DNA from 3 places in the Modestobacter sp. SYSU DS0290 genome. Region 3 is predicted to be linked to each of the others. Evidence: predicted binding sites of a transcription regulator. Region 3 holds the regulator's gene; each other region holds the start of a gene.
What was found. The regulator LexA, encoded in region 3, represses DNA repair genes until DNA is damaged. The targets are predictions, from matches to a motif close to TCGAACANNTGTTCGA.
Positions count from the first base shown of each region.

Region 1 (5,564 bases), on a different contig from region 3:
CGAGCCCCCGCACGCCGCGCTGCTGGCCGCCTACCACGGCTCGCTCACCTCGGCGGAGCTGGCGATCCCGCTGCTGGCCGCCCGCGGGCGCGCGCTGCGCTGAGGGTCAGGCCGTCGGCGCGGGCGCCCGCAACGACAGCGACAACGGGTGCCAGGTGCGCCAGTGCACCGGACGCAGTGCGGCGCAGGTGGTCAGCGCGGCCACCTCCGAGCGGCGGCTCTCGATCGTGACCAGCACCTCCCCGTCCGGCGCGGTGAGGGTCACCGCCCAGCGCTCGACCCCGTCGGCGGGGGAGGGCAGGCGGCTCGAGCGCACCGGCGGCAGGTCGTGCACGCCGAGCAGACCCAGTTCCGCCCGGGCGTGCTGCTGGGCGGCCTGCACCGGTGGCGCCCAGCCCGACCGGCCGCGCAGCCACGGCAGCGCCACCTCACTGCGGGCGTGGGCGGCCACCAGCTCCGCGCCGTCGGTGGGCACCTGCCCGTAGACGTGCCCGGTGGGCAGCACCAGCACGTTCGCGGCGAACCGGTCCCCGCCGAGGTGGCTGGTCTCCCACACCTCCGCCGCCCCCGCGGCGGTCAGGCCCTGGGTGAGCGGCCGGCCCCGCACGGCGCAGCACGCGTCGTGCGCGCCGTGGGTGCACACCAGGTACGTGGGGACGTCGGTCGGCTTCCCGACCGAGCCGTCCCACGGCACCTCCAGCAGCTCGGCGTCGGACTCCCGGGTCGCCCAGCGAACGATCTCCACCCCGGGGGTGGTGTCGGCCAGCGCCCACCGGCGGCCGGTGTCCGCCAGCCGCCCGCCGGGCCGGCGCACCAGCTGCACCCGGACGCCGGCCTCCCGCGCCCGTGCCGCCAGCTGCGGGGCCACCGCCCGGTCGAACCGGGACTCCAGCAGGGCGTCGCGCCCCCAGGGCCCGGGCTGCTCCACCAGCAGCCAGCGCCGGGCCGGCGGCGCGGTCGCCGTCGGGGCGTCGCCACGCAGCAGCGCCTGCACCGAGCAGCGGGCGTCGTCGAGCCGGCCGGCCGGCCGGGGGGCGGGGTGCCGGGGAGTGGGGGGCTCCTCACCCACCGACGACGCCATGGCCCCCATCGTGCCCGCCGGTGCGCACGGGTGCTCCGGCCCGGGCGTCGGGGACAACCGCGATCGACTCGGTCACCAGCCGGCGGGCCAGGGTGAGCTGGTCGGCGGCGTCCAGCCCGGGCAGGTCGCCGACCTTGAGCTCGCCGGCGCCCAGCAGCGCGGCCAGTGCGGGGTGGGTGGACGCCGGCAGGTCGTGGGTGCGCCGGCCGGCGACCAGCGCCACCCGGTCGCCCACCGGCTCGCGCAGCTGGACGCGCAGCAGGGGGCGCACCCGCAGCACCGTGTCGGCGTCCAGCGCGGCCACGGCGGCCGACTGGGCCAGCGGTGCCACCGGCGCCGGGCGCACCTGCGCCCAGGTGCGGGCGCGCAGGGAGTCGGCGACGGCGGCCGGGTCGACGGAGTCCAGCCAGCGGTGCAGTCCGGCCAGCACCGCGGCGACGTCGTCGGCGGTGGCGTCGGGGTCGGCCAGGTCGACGCCCAGCGGCAGCGAGCCGCGCAGCTGCGGGTCGTCGGCGGCCAGGGTGCGCACCAGGTCCAGTGCCGACTCGACCGCGCCCCAACGGGTCACCGAGTGGATCCCGACGGTCAGGTGGGCGCTGATCTCACCGAGCGCGACCGCGGAGTGGATGTAGCCGCGCGGCAGGTAGAGGGCGTCGCCGGGGCGCAGCACGGTGTCGATCACCGGCGGGCGCTCGGCAGCGGCGGCCACCTCGGCGGCCCGGTCGGTCCAGGGGTGGGTGCGCAGCGGGTCGGGGAGCACCGGCTCGTGGATCGTCCAGTGCTTCTCCCCGGCGACCTGCAGCACGAAGACGTCGTGCACGTCGTAGTGCGGGGAGAACCCGCGCGAGGACGGCGGGGTGACGTAGGCGTTGACCTGCGTGGGGTGGCCGAGGTCGGCGGCGAGCTGGCCGGCGAAGTCGATCAGCGGCGGCCAGAGGCGGTGCAGGCCCTGCAGCACGACGGTGGAGCCGTCGGCGAACAGCCGGAGCACCGCGTCGGAGGAGACCTGGTCGGCCACCTCGGCGCCGGCGCCCTGCGGGCTGGTGAAGCGCTTGGCGTCGACGACCGCGCCGTCCTTGGCGATCCGCAGGAAGGGGGTGCGCAGGCCGCGGGTGCTCAGCAGCTCGTCGACCGCCTCGAGGCTGAGCAGGTCGGTGAAGGTGCCGCCGAGCTCGGCGGCGGTGGACAGCAGGGGGCGGCGGGACCAGTGCCCGGCGGCGAACTCCTCGGGGTCGACCGCGATGCACCGGCGCAGCGCGGGACGGGCGCCGCCCTCCCGGGGAGAGGACGGCGCCCGGTCCTGCAGCTCAGGGTCGGGCACGGTCAGGCCGAGCCGTCCGCGCCGCCGTCGTGCACGCCCGCGGCGCCGCCGTCCGCGGCACCCGAGTCGGCCGGGCCCTCGGCGCCGCTGTCGGCGCCACCGTCCGCGCCGCCGTCCGCGCCACCGTCGGCACCGCCGTCCGCGCCGCCGTCCGCGCCGCCGTCCGCGCCGCCGTCCGCGCCGCCGTCCGCGCCGCCGTCCGCGCCGCCGTCCGCGCCACCGTCGTGCTGGCCGGGCGTGCCCTCACCGGCACCGGAGTCGGCCGGGCCCTCGGTGCTGGTCATGTCCTCGTCGTCGAGCGCCATGGCTCCTCCGATCGTCGAGTCGGGGCCACCGGTCGGCGGGCCCGGGGCAGTTCTACCGCGATGATCGACTCGCCACACCTCCGAGCGGCGGGCCCACCGGACGGCGACCGGTTACGCTCGCCGGCATCGAACACCTGTTCGACGGTCGCGGGGAAGGCGGCCGCCGGGCAGGCCACGGGGTGTGCGCAACGGAGGTGTCAGGGGTGTCCGATCGGGCTGCCGGCTGCACGGTGCTGCACGTCGACATGGACGCCTTCTTCGCCAGCGTGGAGGTCCGCCGGCACCCCGAGCTGGCCGGCACCCCGGTGATCGTCGGCGGCGCCGGCAACCGCGGCGTGGTCACCTCGGCCACCTACGAGGCGAGGGCCTACGGGGTGCACAGTGCGATGCCGACGTCCCGGGCGCTCCGGCTGTGCCCGACCGCCACCGTGCTGCCCGGCGACCTGGCGCTCTACGCCGAGGTCTCCCGCTCGGTGATGGCGCTGTTCCGGTCCATCACGCCGCTGGTCGAGCCGCTGAGCCTGGACGAGGCGTTCCTGGACGTCTCCGGCGCCGGTCGGCGGCTGGGCGACCCGGTCGCGATCGGGGAGCTCCTGCGCGCCCGGGTGTTCGACGAGCAGGGCATCACCTGCTCGGTGGGGGTGGCCGGCAGCAAGTTCGTCGCCAAGCTCGCCTCCACCCGGTCCAAGCCGGACGGGCTGCTGGTGGTCCGCCCGGCCGAGGTCATGGAGTTCCTGCACCCGCTGCCGGTCGGGGCGCTGTGGGGTGTCGGCGCCAAGACCGAGGAGGTGCTGCTGCGGCTGGGGCTCAAGACGGTGGGCGACCTGGCGCACGTGCCGGCGCGCACCCTGCAGCGGGCCGTGGGCCAGGCGGCCGGGGCGCACCTGCACGAGCTGGCGTGGGGCCGGGACCCCCGGCCGGTGGTGCCCGACGAGCCCGACCGGTCCACCGGGGCGGAGGAGACCTTCGGCACCGACGTGGACGACCCCGCGGTCGTCCATCGGGAGCTGCTGCACCTGGCAGAGCGCACGGCGGGACGGCTGCGCTCGGCCGGCCACCTGACCCGCACGGTCACCCTCAAGGTGCGCTTCGCCGACTTCACCACGATCACCCGGTCGCGCACGCTGGACGTGCCCACCGACGTGGGGCAGGAGCTCTACGACACCGCCCGGGCGTTGTTCGACGGGCTGGGGCTGGACCGGGCCCGGATCCGGTTGGTGGGCGTGCGGGCCGAACGGCTGGTGGCGGCCGACGCCACGGCCCGGCAGCTGGAGCTGGGCGCCCGCGAGCACGGCCGGCGGGACGCCGAGCTGGCCGCCGACCGGGCCGCCCGGCGTTTCGGGGCCGGCGTCGTCCGCCCGGCGACCCTGCTCGGCCGCACGCGGGTGCCCGGTGAGCGGCCGGCGCTCGGGGAGGGTGCGCGGCGCTCGCCCGGAGCCGCCCGTTGACCTGTCGCGAGAGGTGCCGGGAGGCAGATCACCGCTCTCCCGGGTGTGTCGGGAGCCGCTCGCCTTTCGCACCCCGCGAACGGCTCGTATCCTCGGAGCCACCACGGGCGGACTGTCGTCAGTGGGTTGTGTACTGCGCACCTGGAGGTCGACGTGCCGCTCTCCGAGCACGAGCAGCGTCTGCTGGAGCAGATCGAGCGCGCCCTCGTCGACGACGATCCGAAGTTCGCCTCGACCGTCCGCACCGGTGACCGCCGGCAGAAGGCCCGCCGCAAGGTCCAGCTGGGCGCGCTGCTGGTCGTCGTCGGTCTGGCCGTCATGGTCAGCGGCGTGGCCCTGCCCAACGTCGTCGTCGGCGTGCTGGGCTCCCTGATCGCCTTCGGCGGAGCCGCCCTCGGCGCGCTGAACTACAAGGGCGCCACCGGCGCCGTCGAGGCCGGTCCGGCCGCGACCGGACCGGGAGGTGCCACGGCCGCCCGCGGCAAGGTCGGCAAGAGCAAGGCCGGCCGCCAGCCGCTGAAGAACCGTCTCGAGGAGCGCTTCCGCCGGCGCTACGACCAGTAGCCCGGCCCGACCTCACCGCACAGCCGCCGTCCCGCCGGGACGGCGGCTGTGCCGATTCCGGCGCCGGTCACCCCACGGCCGGCGGCACGGTGTCGGACGGGACGGTGTCGGACGGGACGGTGTCGAACAGCGCGCTGACCGACTCGCCGTCGTGGATGCGCTGCACCGCCTGGGCCAGCGCCGGGGCGACCGACAGCACGGTCAGCTTCTCCGACGCCCCGGCCGGCACCGGCACCGTGTTGGTGCAGACGATCTCCCGCACGTCCGGCTGGGCGCCGATCCGGTCCAGCGCACCGGCGGCGAACAGCCCGTGGGTGCAGGCCACCCGGATCGACCGGGCGCCGGCGTCCCGCAGCCGGTCGATGAGCTCCAGCACGGTGCTGCCCTTGGCGATCTCGTCGTCCAGGACGATCACGTCGCGGCCGGCGACGTCCCCGATCACCGCGCTGATGCTCACCCGGTCGTCGGCGTAGCGCTGCTTCGCCCCCGCGGCGACCGGCACGCCCAGGCGGCGGGCGAAGGCGGCCGCCTCCTTCGCGTTGCCCAGGTCGGGCGAGACGACGGTGGTGCGGGACAGGTCGAGCGCCCGGAAGTGGTCGGCCAGCTCGCGCAGCGCGTGCAGGTGGTCGACCGGCACGCTGAAGAACCCGTGCACCTGGGGGGAGTGCAGCGTCATCGCCAGCACCCGGCCGGCCCCGGCGGCGACCAGCAGGTCGGCGATCAGCCGGCCGCCAATGGAGATCCGGGGTGCGTCCTTCTTGTCCGACCGGGCGTAGGCGTAGTGCGGCAGGACCACGGTGATCCGGGCCGCCGAGGCTCCCCGTGCGGCGTCGATCATCAGCAGC
Region 1 is NZ_JBJHAI010000004.1:21,729-27,292, reverse strand. Features, by position in the region: gene ACI795_RS05625 (alkaline phosphatase family protein) at 1-103, shown strand, start outside; gene ACI795_RS05620 (sucrase ferredoxin) at 107-1,081, opposite strand; gene ACI795_RS05615 (cupin domain-containing protein) at 1,062-2,402, opposite strand; gene ACI795_RS05610 (BatC protein) at 2,405-2,707, opposite strand; gene dinB (DNA polymerase IV) at 2,911-4,155, shown strand; gene ACI795_RS05600 (DUF3040 domain-containing protein) at 4,282-4,719, shown strand; gene ACI795_RS05595 (ribose-phosphate diphosphokinase) at 4,787-5,564, opposite strand, start outside.
Region 1: the regulator LexA is predicted to act here: its motif matches at 2,834-2,849, upstream of dinB (DNA polymerase IV).

Region 2 (5,564 bases), on a different contig from region 3:
CCCCCGGCCGCTGCACCCCACGGACCGCCTCGACCACCTCGGCCAGGCCGGCGCGGTGCACGCCCAGCGCGGCGAGCACCGGCCCGTCGGGCCGCCGGGACCAGCCGGCCGGGAGGAGGCCGGGCAGCACGCCGGCCAGCGCCGCGACCAGCTCGGGCGTGGCGTCGTCCAGCACGACGGCCCGGTCCGGACGCAGCGGTGGCTCTTCGGGGTCGGCGGCCGGCAGCCAAGCGGTGTGGATGAGCCGGTCGAGCACCGCCCGGCAGAGGGCGGCGTCCAGCTCGGTGGCGGCCAGCGACGCCTTGGGCAACAGGTGCAGCAGCACCGGTTCGGTGGGGAGCTCGCTGATCAGGTTGGTGTAGGCGTCCGCGAGCACCGCGACCAGGGCGTCGGTGAGCGGCCCGGGGGCAACGTGCCGACGGTCGGGGTCGAGGGGGAACGGCGCGATCAGCCGGGCGGGCAGCGACAGCGGCTCGTCGCTGGGGGTGGGCGCGTGCAGCACCTGGCGGCCGGGCAGCGGGGCGGGGGCGCCGTCGTCGTCCAGCGGGACGGCGCAGGTGACGCTGTAGCCGCGGCGGTCACGTTCCTCCACCGGGCGGTCGGCGAACAGGTCCGCGGGCAGCTCCCCGGAGCGGGTGACCACCGCCCAGGAGGTCCGGGCCGGGCCGTCGGTGAGGACGACCCGGCCGGCGTCGCCGGTGCGGGTGAGGGTGCGGGCGGCGCCGTCGAGCACCACCTCGACCTCGGCGAGCGCGGGCAAGCCGAGCAGCAGCGTGGGGTCGAGCCCGTGCAGCGCGGCGCGGACGACGTCGCCGGCTTCCGGGCGCAGCGGCAGGACGACGGTGGTGGCGAAGCCGTCGGGCACCGCGCCCGACGCGTCGAACGGCAGCCGGAGCACCGGGACGGCGCCGTTGCGGCGGTCCAGCTCGGCGGCGAGCGCGGGGACGGCGGCCACGGCCTCCCGGGTGGCGGCGGCGCTGAACCGCACCGAGCGGTCGGTGGAGAGGACGGCGGGTTCGTCGCTGACGGCCAGCACCGCGGCGAACCCGACGCCGAAGCGGCCCACGCCCGCGCCGTCCCGCTTGGCCGAGGCCCGGAGGCTGACCAGCGCCTGGACGCCGGCGTCGTCCAGCGGGGCGCCGGTGTTCGCGGCGGTGAGCACGTCGTCGGCGAGGGTCAGTCGCAGGCGGCCGGGGACGCCGGCCCGAGCCGCGGCGTCGGCGGCGTTCTGTGCGAGCTCCATGAGCAGGCGGTCCCGGTAGCCGCCGCGGACCAGGTCCTCCTCGGCGTTGGCGTCCTCCCGGAAGCGGGCCGGGGAGTCGGTCCAGGCGGCGAGGACCCGCCGCCGCAGCTCAGCAGGCTCGGGCACGCGACCGAGCATCCCACCGTCGACAGCCTCGTCGCGTGGGCGTGGAGGAGACATCCGTCCGCTCAGGAGTCCCGGGAAGAAGGTGAACACGGCCGTAACCGGGATGCCGACCGCCGACGCGGCGTTTCAGGTGAGCAGGGAGCCGACCAGGATCTCGGTGCCGTCCGGGCGCCAGGTGCGCCATCGGCCGTCGGGTTGTCGTTCGACCCGGAATCCGTGATGCACCTTCGTGTGGTGGCGTTCGCACAGCAACGCCGAGTTGCTCAACGACGTCTCACCGCCGTGGATCCAGTGGATCAGGTGGTGCACGTCGCACCACCAGGTCGGGGCACCGCACCCGGTGAACACGCAGCCCCGGTCACGCCGTTCGACGGCCTTGCGCAGGCCGGGGGTGACCACCCGGTGGTCCCGGCCCAGGTCCAGCGGGACACCGTCGGGGCCCATCACGATGCGGGAGATGCTGCCGTCGCAGGCCAGGTAGCGGGCCCGGGCGGCGGAGATCGTCGCCCCGAAGCCCAGCTCCGCCGCACCCGTGCCGCTGGCCGGATCGACCAGGTCGTCGAGGTCGATGCCCACGGCCACGTGCGGCTTCACCGTCCGCAACGTCGGCAGGTTCCCCGACGCCAGCTGGTTGTCACACAACTGCACCAGCGCGTCGGCGTTCTGCTGCGCCCGGGTTCGCTCGTCGCCCTTCGGGCGGTCGGCCTGCACGATCGACTCGATCGCCGCCTGAACCTTCTCCCCACCCACGGCGTCGAGGTCGAACCGGCCGGTGACGCTCCCGTCGGCGTGCTTGGCGATGGTCAGCCGCCGGCCCTCGGTGGGGTCCGGCTCGGGGCCGTCCGGGTCGAGTGCGTCCTCGAAGGCTCGCACCGCGACCCCGAGCGAGGCATGCGGCGCCTCCCGCGCGACGCCCGCCCATGCCGCGTCGAAGGCGGCCAGGTCGATCCCCTGCTCGGCCGCCCGCGCCCGCTCCGACTCCCCCACCGCAGACGCCACGACATCGACCTGGGCGGCGGTGATCGACCCGTCCGCGAACCCCTCTGCCATCGCCGGGAAGTGCTTCAGCGCCCGCCCGGCCCGCACCACCCGGCCGGCCTCAGCAGCCGACAACTGCTGATGCCCGATCAGCCACGACCGCATCGACGCCAGCCCGTCGCGCTCGGCCGCCTGCGCCAGCTCACAGGAACGCACCGTGCGCGCCAGCTCAGCGGCCGCCCGGTTCTGCAGCCGCACCAGCTCGCCCACCCGGTCCAGCAGCTCGCCGTCGCCGAACGCGTGCAGGTCATCGGCCGCGAGCGCGTCGAGAGCCGACTGCAACTCGCTCACGGCCACCTCCCGACGTGTTCGAACGTGTGTACGAAGTCTACCGTCGATCGCTCGGCTGCGCGAGGCGAATCCGCAGGTCAAGGCGGTAATCACGTTGTCTGCTGGACGGGCTCGCAGACCCGTCGCCGACCCGTCGCCGGTAGCGTCCGAGGGCATGGGAGCAGGGACGACGACAGCAGTGGTGACCGGTGGCGCCCGCGGGCTGGGCGCGGCGATCGCGACCCGGCTGCGCGCCGACGGCCATGCGGTGGCGGTGCTCGACGTGGTCGCGCCGGACGATCCCGACCTGGCCGCTGCCTGGACCGAGTGCGACGTCACCGAGCCCGACCAGCTCGAGGCGGCGATGTCCGCGATCGCCGGGGCGCACGGGGGCATCGACGTGCTGGTCAACAACGCCGGGCTGATCTCCCCGCGACGTCCGTACACGGAGAGCTCGAAGGAGGAGCTGCTGCGCTTCCTGACCGTGAACGCGGTCGGCTACGCGCTGGCCACCCAGGCCGCCCACCCGTGGCTGGTGGCCGGCGAGCGTGGGTGCGTGGTCAACGTCGCCTCCCGCACGTTCTTCACCGGCGGCCCCGGGCAGCTGGCCTACGTCGCCAGCAAGGGCGCCGTGCTCGGGATGACCCGGGTGCTCGCCCGGGAGCTCGGCGAGCACGGCGTCACCGTCAACGCCGTGATGCCCGGACAGGTCGCCACTCCGGGCACCGAGCAGTACAACTCCGAGGACGACTTCGACCGGACCATGGCCCAGCAGGCGATCCGCCGCCGGGTGCAGCCCGACGACCTCGCCGGCCTCGTCTCGTTCCTCGCCGGCCCCGACGCCCGGATGATCACCGGGCAGACCATCGTCTGCGACGGCGGCGGCCTGCTGCACTGACGCCGGCGGTCACGGCCGGGAGAGCTCGGCGGGCAACCGCAGGGCGCGGCCAGCCCGACACGTCGCCGGCGTCCGGTTCGCGGCGATCTGCGGACGCCCCCGGACGGGGCGAGCCTCCCGGGGCGGTGGGGGACGGACGGGGGGTCGGGGCCGCGCCGGTGGCCGGCGCGGCCTCCGCGCTCAGACGTACTGGCGGACGACGATCGTCGCGACGCAGGCCGGCTTGGTGCCGCCCTCGACCTCGAAGGTCAGCGTGGTCTGCATCTGCACCCCACCCGGGACGTCAGTGACCTGGTCGACGACGGCGCGGGCACGCAGCTTGCTGCCCACCGGGACCGGTGAGGGGAAGCGCACCTTCTCGGTGCCGTAGTTCACGCCCATCGAGAAGCCGGTGATGTTCATCAGCTGGGGCAGGAACTGCGGGGTGAGCGACAGGGTCAGGTAGCCGTGCGCGATGGGCCCGCCGAACGGGCTCTCCTTCTTCGCGCGCTCCGGGTCGACGTGGATCCACTGGTGGTCACCGGTGGCGTCGGCGAAGGTGTTGACCATCTCCTGGGTGATCTCCACCCAGTCGCTGACGCCCAGGTCCTTGCCGGCCAGGCTCTTGACGCCCTCGATGCCGTCGACGGTGATGGGGTTGCTCATGGGGCTCTCCTCGGGATCGGGGGTGGTTCAGGGGGTGGGCGTGTCCGTGCCGGTGGCGACCGAGCTGGCCCACCGCAGGTCTGCCTTGCCCGACGGGCTGCGCCGCAACTCGTCGACGACGACGAGCTCGCGCGGCCGCTTGTGGTCGGCCAGCCGCTCGCCGACGTAGTCGCGCGCCTCGGCCTCGGTGAGCTCGGCGCCCGGGTGCAGCGCGACGACGGCGACGATCCGGGACCCCCAGCGCGCATCGGGTGCGCCGACGACCATGGCGTCGCGGACCGCCGGGTGGGTGAGCAGCAGCTGCTCGACCTCCTCGGCGAACACCTTCTCGCCGCCGGTGTTGATCACCCGGCTGCCGCGGCCGTGGAAGACCACGGTGCCGTCGGCGTCCAGGCTGGCCATGTCGCCGGGGACCACCCAGCGCCGCCCGCCGATCTCGCGGAAGGTGGCCGCGGTCGCGGCGTCGTCGCCCTGGTAGCGGATGTGCTCGTCGACGGGGGCGGCGAGCATGCCGACCTCGCCGGAGCCGGGCTCGACGTCCCGCCCCTGCTCGTCGATGATCCGCGCCCCCGGGACCAGCCGGAAGCGGGCGGTCTCGGTCGCCTCCCCCCGCCGGGTCTCGATGACCGCGTACGGGCCACCCTCGGAGGAGGCGACCAGGTCCCGGCACACGATGTCCGCGTGGTGCAGCAGGCGCTCCTTGACGTCGGCGCTCCAGGTGACCCCGACGCTGATGATCCGGCGCAGGCTGGACAGGTCGTAGGGGCGCCCCTCGGCCTCGGCCCGGTCCAGCGCCTCGGCCAGCGGCCGGGCGAAGACGTCCCCGACGATGGAGACGGTGTCCACCCGCTCCCGCTCGACGGTGGCAGCCAGCTCGTCGGGGTCGTAGGACCGCGAGGCCAGGTAGACCACCCGGCCACCGGCCAGCAGGGCGCCGAAGGTCGTGTACATGCCGGTGGCGTGCATCAGCGGCGGCGCCGGCAGGCAGACCATCGCGTCGCGGTCGAGCCCCAGCCGCCCGAGGGTCGCCCGCAGCTCGTCGAGGGTCTGCGGAAAGGGCTCCCCCAGCAGCAGGAACCCGTTGGCGCAGACGGTGTTGTACAGCCCCGAGTGCCGGGAGAGCACGCCCTTGGGGCGCCCGGTGGTGCCGCCGGTGTACATCAGCCAGTGGTCGTTGCCGCGCTGCCGCCGCGGCGCCGGCTCGGCCGCGGCCAGGGCCGCGTCGTAGTCGGCGGCCCAGTCCGGCACCGCGTCGCCGCCGACCTGCACCAGCGCCCGCAGCCGCGGCAGCTCCGCGCGGGCCTCGCCCATCCGCTCGGCCAGGGCGGCGTCGAACACCACCGC
Region 2 is NZ_JBJHAI010000030.1:6,288-11,851, reverse strand. Features, by position in the region: gene ACI795_RS18245 (sacsin N-terminal ATP-binding-like domain-containing protein) at 1-1,369, opposite strand, end outside; gene ACI795_RS18240 (DUF222 domain-containing protein) at 1,496-2,698, opposite strand; gene ACI795_RS18235 (SDR family NAD(P)-dependent oxidoreductase) at 2,853-3,575, shown strand; gene ACI795_RS18230 (MaoC family dehydratase) at 3,756-4,220, opposite strand; gene ACI795_RS18225 (AMP-binding protein) at 4,248-5,564, opposite strand, start outside.
Region 2: the regulator LexA is predicted to act here: its motif matches at 2,717-2,732, upstream of ACI795_RS18240 (DUF222 domain-containing protein).

Region 3 (5,564 bases):
GATGTCGAGGACGACCATCTTCGCCGCGCGGCGGGTGGCGCCACCGGACTTGATGGTGCCCGCGGAGGCGTCGGCACCACGCATGAACGAGACCGGGCCGGAGGCGGTGCCACCGGAGGAGAGCAGCTCCTTGGACGAGCGGATGCGGGAGAGGTTCAGGCCGGCGCCGGAGCCGCCCTTGAAGATCAGGCCCTCTTCCCGGTACCAGTTCAGGATCGAGTCCATCGTGTCGTCGACCGCGAGGATGAAGCAGGCGCTGACCTGCTGCGGCGAGGCGGTGCCGACGTTGAACCACACGGGCGAGTTGAAGCTGAACACCTGGTGCAGCAGCATCCAGGTGAGCTCGTGCTCGAAGATCTCGGCGTCGCCCTCGGAGGCGAAGTAGTCGTGCTCGCGACCGGCCGCACCGTAGGTGAGCACGACCCGGTCGATCAGCTGGCGGAGGCTGGTCTCGCGCTGCGGGCTGCCGACCGCACCACGGAAGTACTTCGTGGTGACGATGTTGGTGGCGTTGATGCTCCACTCGGCCGGGAACTCGACGCCCCGCTGCTCGAAGTTGATCGAGCCGTCGCGCCAGTTGGTCATGACGACGTCGCGGCGCTCCCAGACGACCTCGTCGTAGGGGTGCACACCGGCGGTGGTGAAGACGCGCTTGACCTTCAGGCCCTTCCCCCGGGTGGGCGCCTTCGGGCTGCGGCGGTTCCGGGTGGTGGCGAGGCGGTCGGCTGTCTCGGTCATCGTGCGAGGGCTCCCTGGGTGTACATGCTCTGGCGTCGAGCTGAGCGGCGGTGCTGGCGGAGCGGCTGGGGAAGCCGGCGGGTGCCGGAGCCGGGTGGTGCGGTGCGGTCTCCTCGTCGAGACCTGTGTAGTCGGGGGGTGTGACGGTTTCGGTGGGCCGGCGGCGGGACCCGGTCCTCAGGACCCGGCGGGCGCACCCGGCGGTCCGCCGCCCGCGGTGGCCGCCCCGCCGGCGCGGGCGTTCACCGCGGCGCGCAGCTCGGCGATCTCCTTCTCGAAGTCCGCGGCGGAGCTGAAGCTGCGGTAGACGCTGGCGAACCGGAGGTAGGCGACCTCGTCCAGGTCGCGCAGCGGGCCCAGGATCGCCAGGCCCACCTCGTGGCTGGGGATCTCGGCGCACCCGGTCGCCCGGACGGCGTCCTCGACCTGCTGCGCCAGCAGCGCCAGCTGGTGCTCGTCGACCGGACGCCCCTGGCAGGCGCGGCGCACACCGGCCACCACCTTGGCCCGGGTGAACGGCTCGCTCACGCCGCTGCGCTTCACCACGGCGAGCACGGCCTCCTCGACGGTGGTGAACCGCCGTCCGCAACCGGGGCACGAACGGCGCCGACGGGTGGTCGCACCCTCGTCGGTCTCGCGCGAGTCGATGACGCGGCTGTCGGGGTTGTGGCAGAAGGGGCAGCGCACTGCGGGTCCACCTCCTCCCGAGGTGTCGCGGCCGGGTTCCCTGCGGTGCTGTGACACCGTGGACCACCCGGCCCGTGGACCGTTCCTGTGGACTGCTCCGGGGACATCCGGTGGATGGGCCGGGGAGAACGTGTGGAACGGCTGTGGACGACTTACATCCGTGTAAGCACTAGATGTTGTGGTGGAACCGTACGGCCACCCCTACAGGTGTGCAAGCCCTGCTGCGCGTGTCGTGTTCCGCAGCCGCCCCGCCCGCCGCTCCCACCCTCACCAGTCACAGCACCGGCCACCCGCCTGACCCGCCAGCCCGTTCAGGGCAGCTCGATCACCTGGCCCGGGTGGAGGACGACGTCGTCGAGGTCGTTGCGGTCGCGGATCGCGTCGACCACCGCCCGCCGATCCTCGTCCGGCGCCACGTCGCCGGCGATCGACCACAGCGTGTCGCCGGGCTGGACGACCACGGTGACGGCGCCGGCGAGCTGCAGCGCGGGCTCCTCGGCAGCGACGACCGCGACCGCGCCCGCGGCCACCCCCAGGCCGATCGCCACCGACACCGCCGCCACCACCCGCCGACCCCACCGGGTGAGCCGCAACGGCGGCTCCGCATGCCACCCGCCCGACGAGGGCGCCACGACGGGGCCGGCCGGATACCAGCCCCCACCCCGGACCGGCCGTGCACCCGCAGCCCCGGAGCGTGCCGCCGGCCGCCCGCTCGGCCGCACCGCCGGGCGCCGCCCGACGCGAGCCCCGGCCACCGCGGCGGAGGCACGGCCGACCCCGGGTCCCGCCGACACCAAGCGCAGCGACGGGCGAGGCGAGGTGGGCGGCACGGTGCCGGTGGTGGTGGCGGTGGACTGGGCGTGGACCATCGGTGCACTCCTCACATCGGGCGCCCGCTCGGGCACCTTCTCGAACGTCTGTTCGATTCGAACGTCTGTGCGATGTCTACCGCACCCCGCCGACAGGAGTGCTCCGACACGGCGCGTGTTCGAACACCTGTTTGAACAGCAGCGGTCGAGCCGCTACCGTGCGCAGTGAGACCACGACGGCGTCCCACCCCACCTCTCCGAGCGGGGCGCCACCGGGCAGCTGCGCGCGCAGCCGGACGAGGAGGACACATGGCGGTCGACGGCCGGACGGCGGACGAGCGCAAGGGGTCCAGCCGACGCAAGCGCACGGCTGGGCAGGCAGCGGAGCCGACCGCGGGCACCGGCGGTGCCGCGATCCGCGAGTTCCCCGACCGGGGCGAGGCCGGTGACGGACTGACGCAGCGCCAGCGCCGGGTCCTGGAGGTCATCCGCGACTCCATCGAGCGCCGCGGCTACCCACCCTCGGTCCGCGAGATCGGCGAGGCGGTCGGCCTCTCCTCCGCCTCCTCCGTGGCCCACCAGCTGTCGGTGCTGCAGCGCAAGGGCTGGCTGCGCCGCGACCCGAACCGCCCGCGTGCGCTGGACGTGCGGCTGCCCGGCGAGAACGGCGCGGCGACCGGACCCGACGCATCCGTGGAGGCGCTCGCGGCCGCCGGCGCCGCCACCGGCGTCGACGAGGCAGGGGCGCCGGCCCCCACCTACGTGCCGCTGGTCGGCCGCATCGCCGCGGGTGGCCCGGTGCTGGCTGAGCAGGCGGTCGAGGAGGTCTTCCCGCTGCCCCGCGAGCTGGTCGGCGAGGGCACGCTGTTCATGCTCAAGGTCACCGGTGACTCGATGGTCGAGGCCGCCATCTGCGACGGCGACTGGGTCGTGGTCCGCCAGCAGCCCAACGCCGAGAACGGCGAGATCGTCGCCGCGATGATCGACGGCGAGGCGACCGTCAAGACCTACAAGCGACGCGACGGCCACGTGTGGCTGATGCCGCACAACCCGGCCTACGCGCCGATCCCCGGCGACGACGCGACCGTCCTCGGCCGGGTCGTGACGGTGCTGCGCCGGGTCTGACCCCGGCCGCCGCCGGCGGGGTCACTCCCGCCGGCGGCGCAGCTTCCCGGCGATCCAGACCACGACCGTCGCGACGCCGGCCGCGATGACGCCGGCCGTCACCGGCGGCACCCCGCGGGCCGCGGTCACCAGCTCCCCCGTCGGCTCGGCACTGGGCGCGGCGTCGGTCGGCGTGGCGTCGGCGGCCGGATCACCGGGCAGGGGGACCAGGGTCACCGGAGCGGGCAGCCCCTCGCTGGTGACGAGCAGGTCGCGGTTGTTCGCCGCGAAGGTGATCGCCTCGCCCTGCGGCGACTCCGGGAGCGCGATCCTGATCGGCGAGCCGGACAGTGCCCCGGCCACGTCCGAACCGGTCAGCGGCCAGACGTAGGCGTCGGTGTAGGTCCGCAGGGCGATCCGCTGCCCGTCGGCCGACACCGCTCCCCCGGTCACCAGCAGCTGACCCGCCCGGCCCACCGGTCCGCCGGGGGTGCCGGTCAGGGAGAGGCCGAGCCCCACCACCCGGGTCATCGGAATCGTGGCCCCGTCGGCCAGGGGCGCATCGGGCCGGTACACCCCCGAGGAGCCGAGCACCTCCTTGGTGACCAGGTAGGGCGTGCCATCCGGGGCGAGCAGCAGCGCCTCCGCGTCGTGCGCCCCGTCCGGATAGGTCAGCCGGGTCAGCGTGGTGCTGCCGTCGGGCCGCAGCCCGATCAGCGCCACGGTCTCCCGGACGGCGTTGTTGTCCCCAGTGTCGGCCAGCCACAGCGTGCCGTCCGCGGCCAGGGCGAGGTCCTCGGGGTCGTAGGGGTCGACGTCCCCCGCACGCAGCTCGGCGACAGCGCAGGACGCGTCGAGGACGTACACCTCGGCCCGGTCACCGCCGTCGTTCATCGCCAGCAGCGTCTCCCCGGCGCTGGCCAGCCCGGAGATCTCGGGCAGCCGCGGGTCGGTGATGGTGCAGCGGGTGCTCGGCGCGGTCTCCTCGGCCAGCGCTGCCGAGGCCGGCAGGAGCGCGAGCACGACCGCAGCGGGCACGGCGAGCAGCGCCGGGTCCGCCAGACGGTGGCGGACGGCGCGGCTACGCGGCCGGGCGGCCCGCTCTGGCACGGACCCAGCGTGACACCACGACTGCGTCCAGTGCGTGAACCACGCCCAAGAGGACGATGCCGAGAGCAGCTCCCACGACTGCATCCGTGACCCAGTGGAAGTTCAGCGCCACCATGGCCACTCCCGTGGCCAGCGGCCCCAGCACGCTGAGCACCCCGGCGGCGCGCTGCAGCCGGGCGTGCAGGCCGTACTGGACGACCTGCCAGCGAGCCACGCCCCACATGAGCACGGCGTTGGCCACGTGCCCGGACGGGAAGCTCTCCCCACCGCGATGGAAGTAGGAGCCGGGATAGGCCGGCGCGGTACGCCCGGTACCCCACTTCAGGGCGTAGACCGCCGCGGTGAGCAGGGCCAGCGCCAGCAGCACGCGGAGCAGCGGGGCCGCCGTCCGGTGGCGCCAGAACAGCCAGCCCACCAGGCCGGCGAGCACCACCAGGATGGTGACCCGCCCACCGGCCTGGGTGAACACCCACACCGGCCAGTAGGCGGCGGAGTCGCGCAGGCCCCAGGACCCGATCCGGTCGGAGACCGCCAGGTCCAGTCGTTCCAGGAGCCCGCCGGCGAGGAGGTCGACGGTGACGCCCACGGCGACCAGCGCGGCGACGAGCACCAGCCACCACCGCGGCCGGCCGACACCGACCACCGGCTGCGCTCGAGGCCCGCGACGATCGGCGGCGCTGGACCTCACGCGCACCGCTCCGCTCGCCACGGCGTCACGGTACCGGCACCGTGACCTGACCGTGACCCTCCCGGGACGGCGCGGTGGTCGAGCCCGACGCCGGCGCCCCGTACGCCGCGCCCGGCCCCGGCCGGTGGTCAGCCGCCGGCGACGGGGGTGGCGAACCCGTCGAGCGCGGCCGCCAGGCCGTCGTCGACCCGCGCGGTGAGCCGGGTGCCGTCGGCCTCGTGCCGCTCCTCGAGCACCTCGCCGTCCCGGTGCACCCGGGCGACCAGGTCACCCCGGTCGTAGGGCACCAGGACGTCGACGTCGACGTGCGGGTGCGGCAGCCGGGCGGCGACGACGTCGCGCAGCGCGTCGATCCCCTCACCGGTGCGGGCGGAGACCCAGGCCGCACCGGGCAGCGCCTGGCGCAGCATCAGCACGTCCTCCTCACT
Region 3 is NZ_JBJHAI010000025.1:33,732-39,295, reverse strand. Features, by position in the region: gene ACI795_RS17315 (vitamin B12-dependent ribonucleotide reductase) at 1-738, opposite strand, end outside; gene nrdR (transcriptional regulator NrdR) at 916-1,425, opposite strand; gene ACI795_RS17305 (LysM peptidoglycan-binding domain-containing protein) at 1,737-2,018, opposite strand; gene lexA (transcriptional repressor LexA) at 2,544-3,359, shown strand; gene ACI795_RS17295 (hypothetical protein) at 3,381-4,448, opposite strand; gene ACI795_RS17290 (phosphatase PAP2 family protein) at 4,420-5,157, opposite strand; gene hflX (GTPase HflX) at 5,265-5,564, opposite strand, start outside.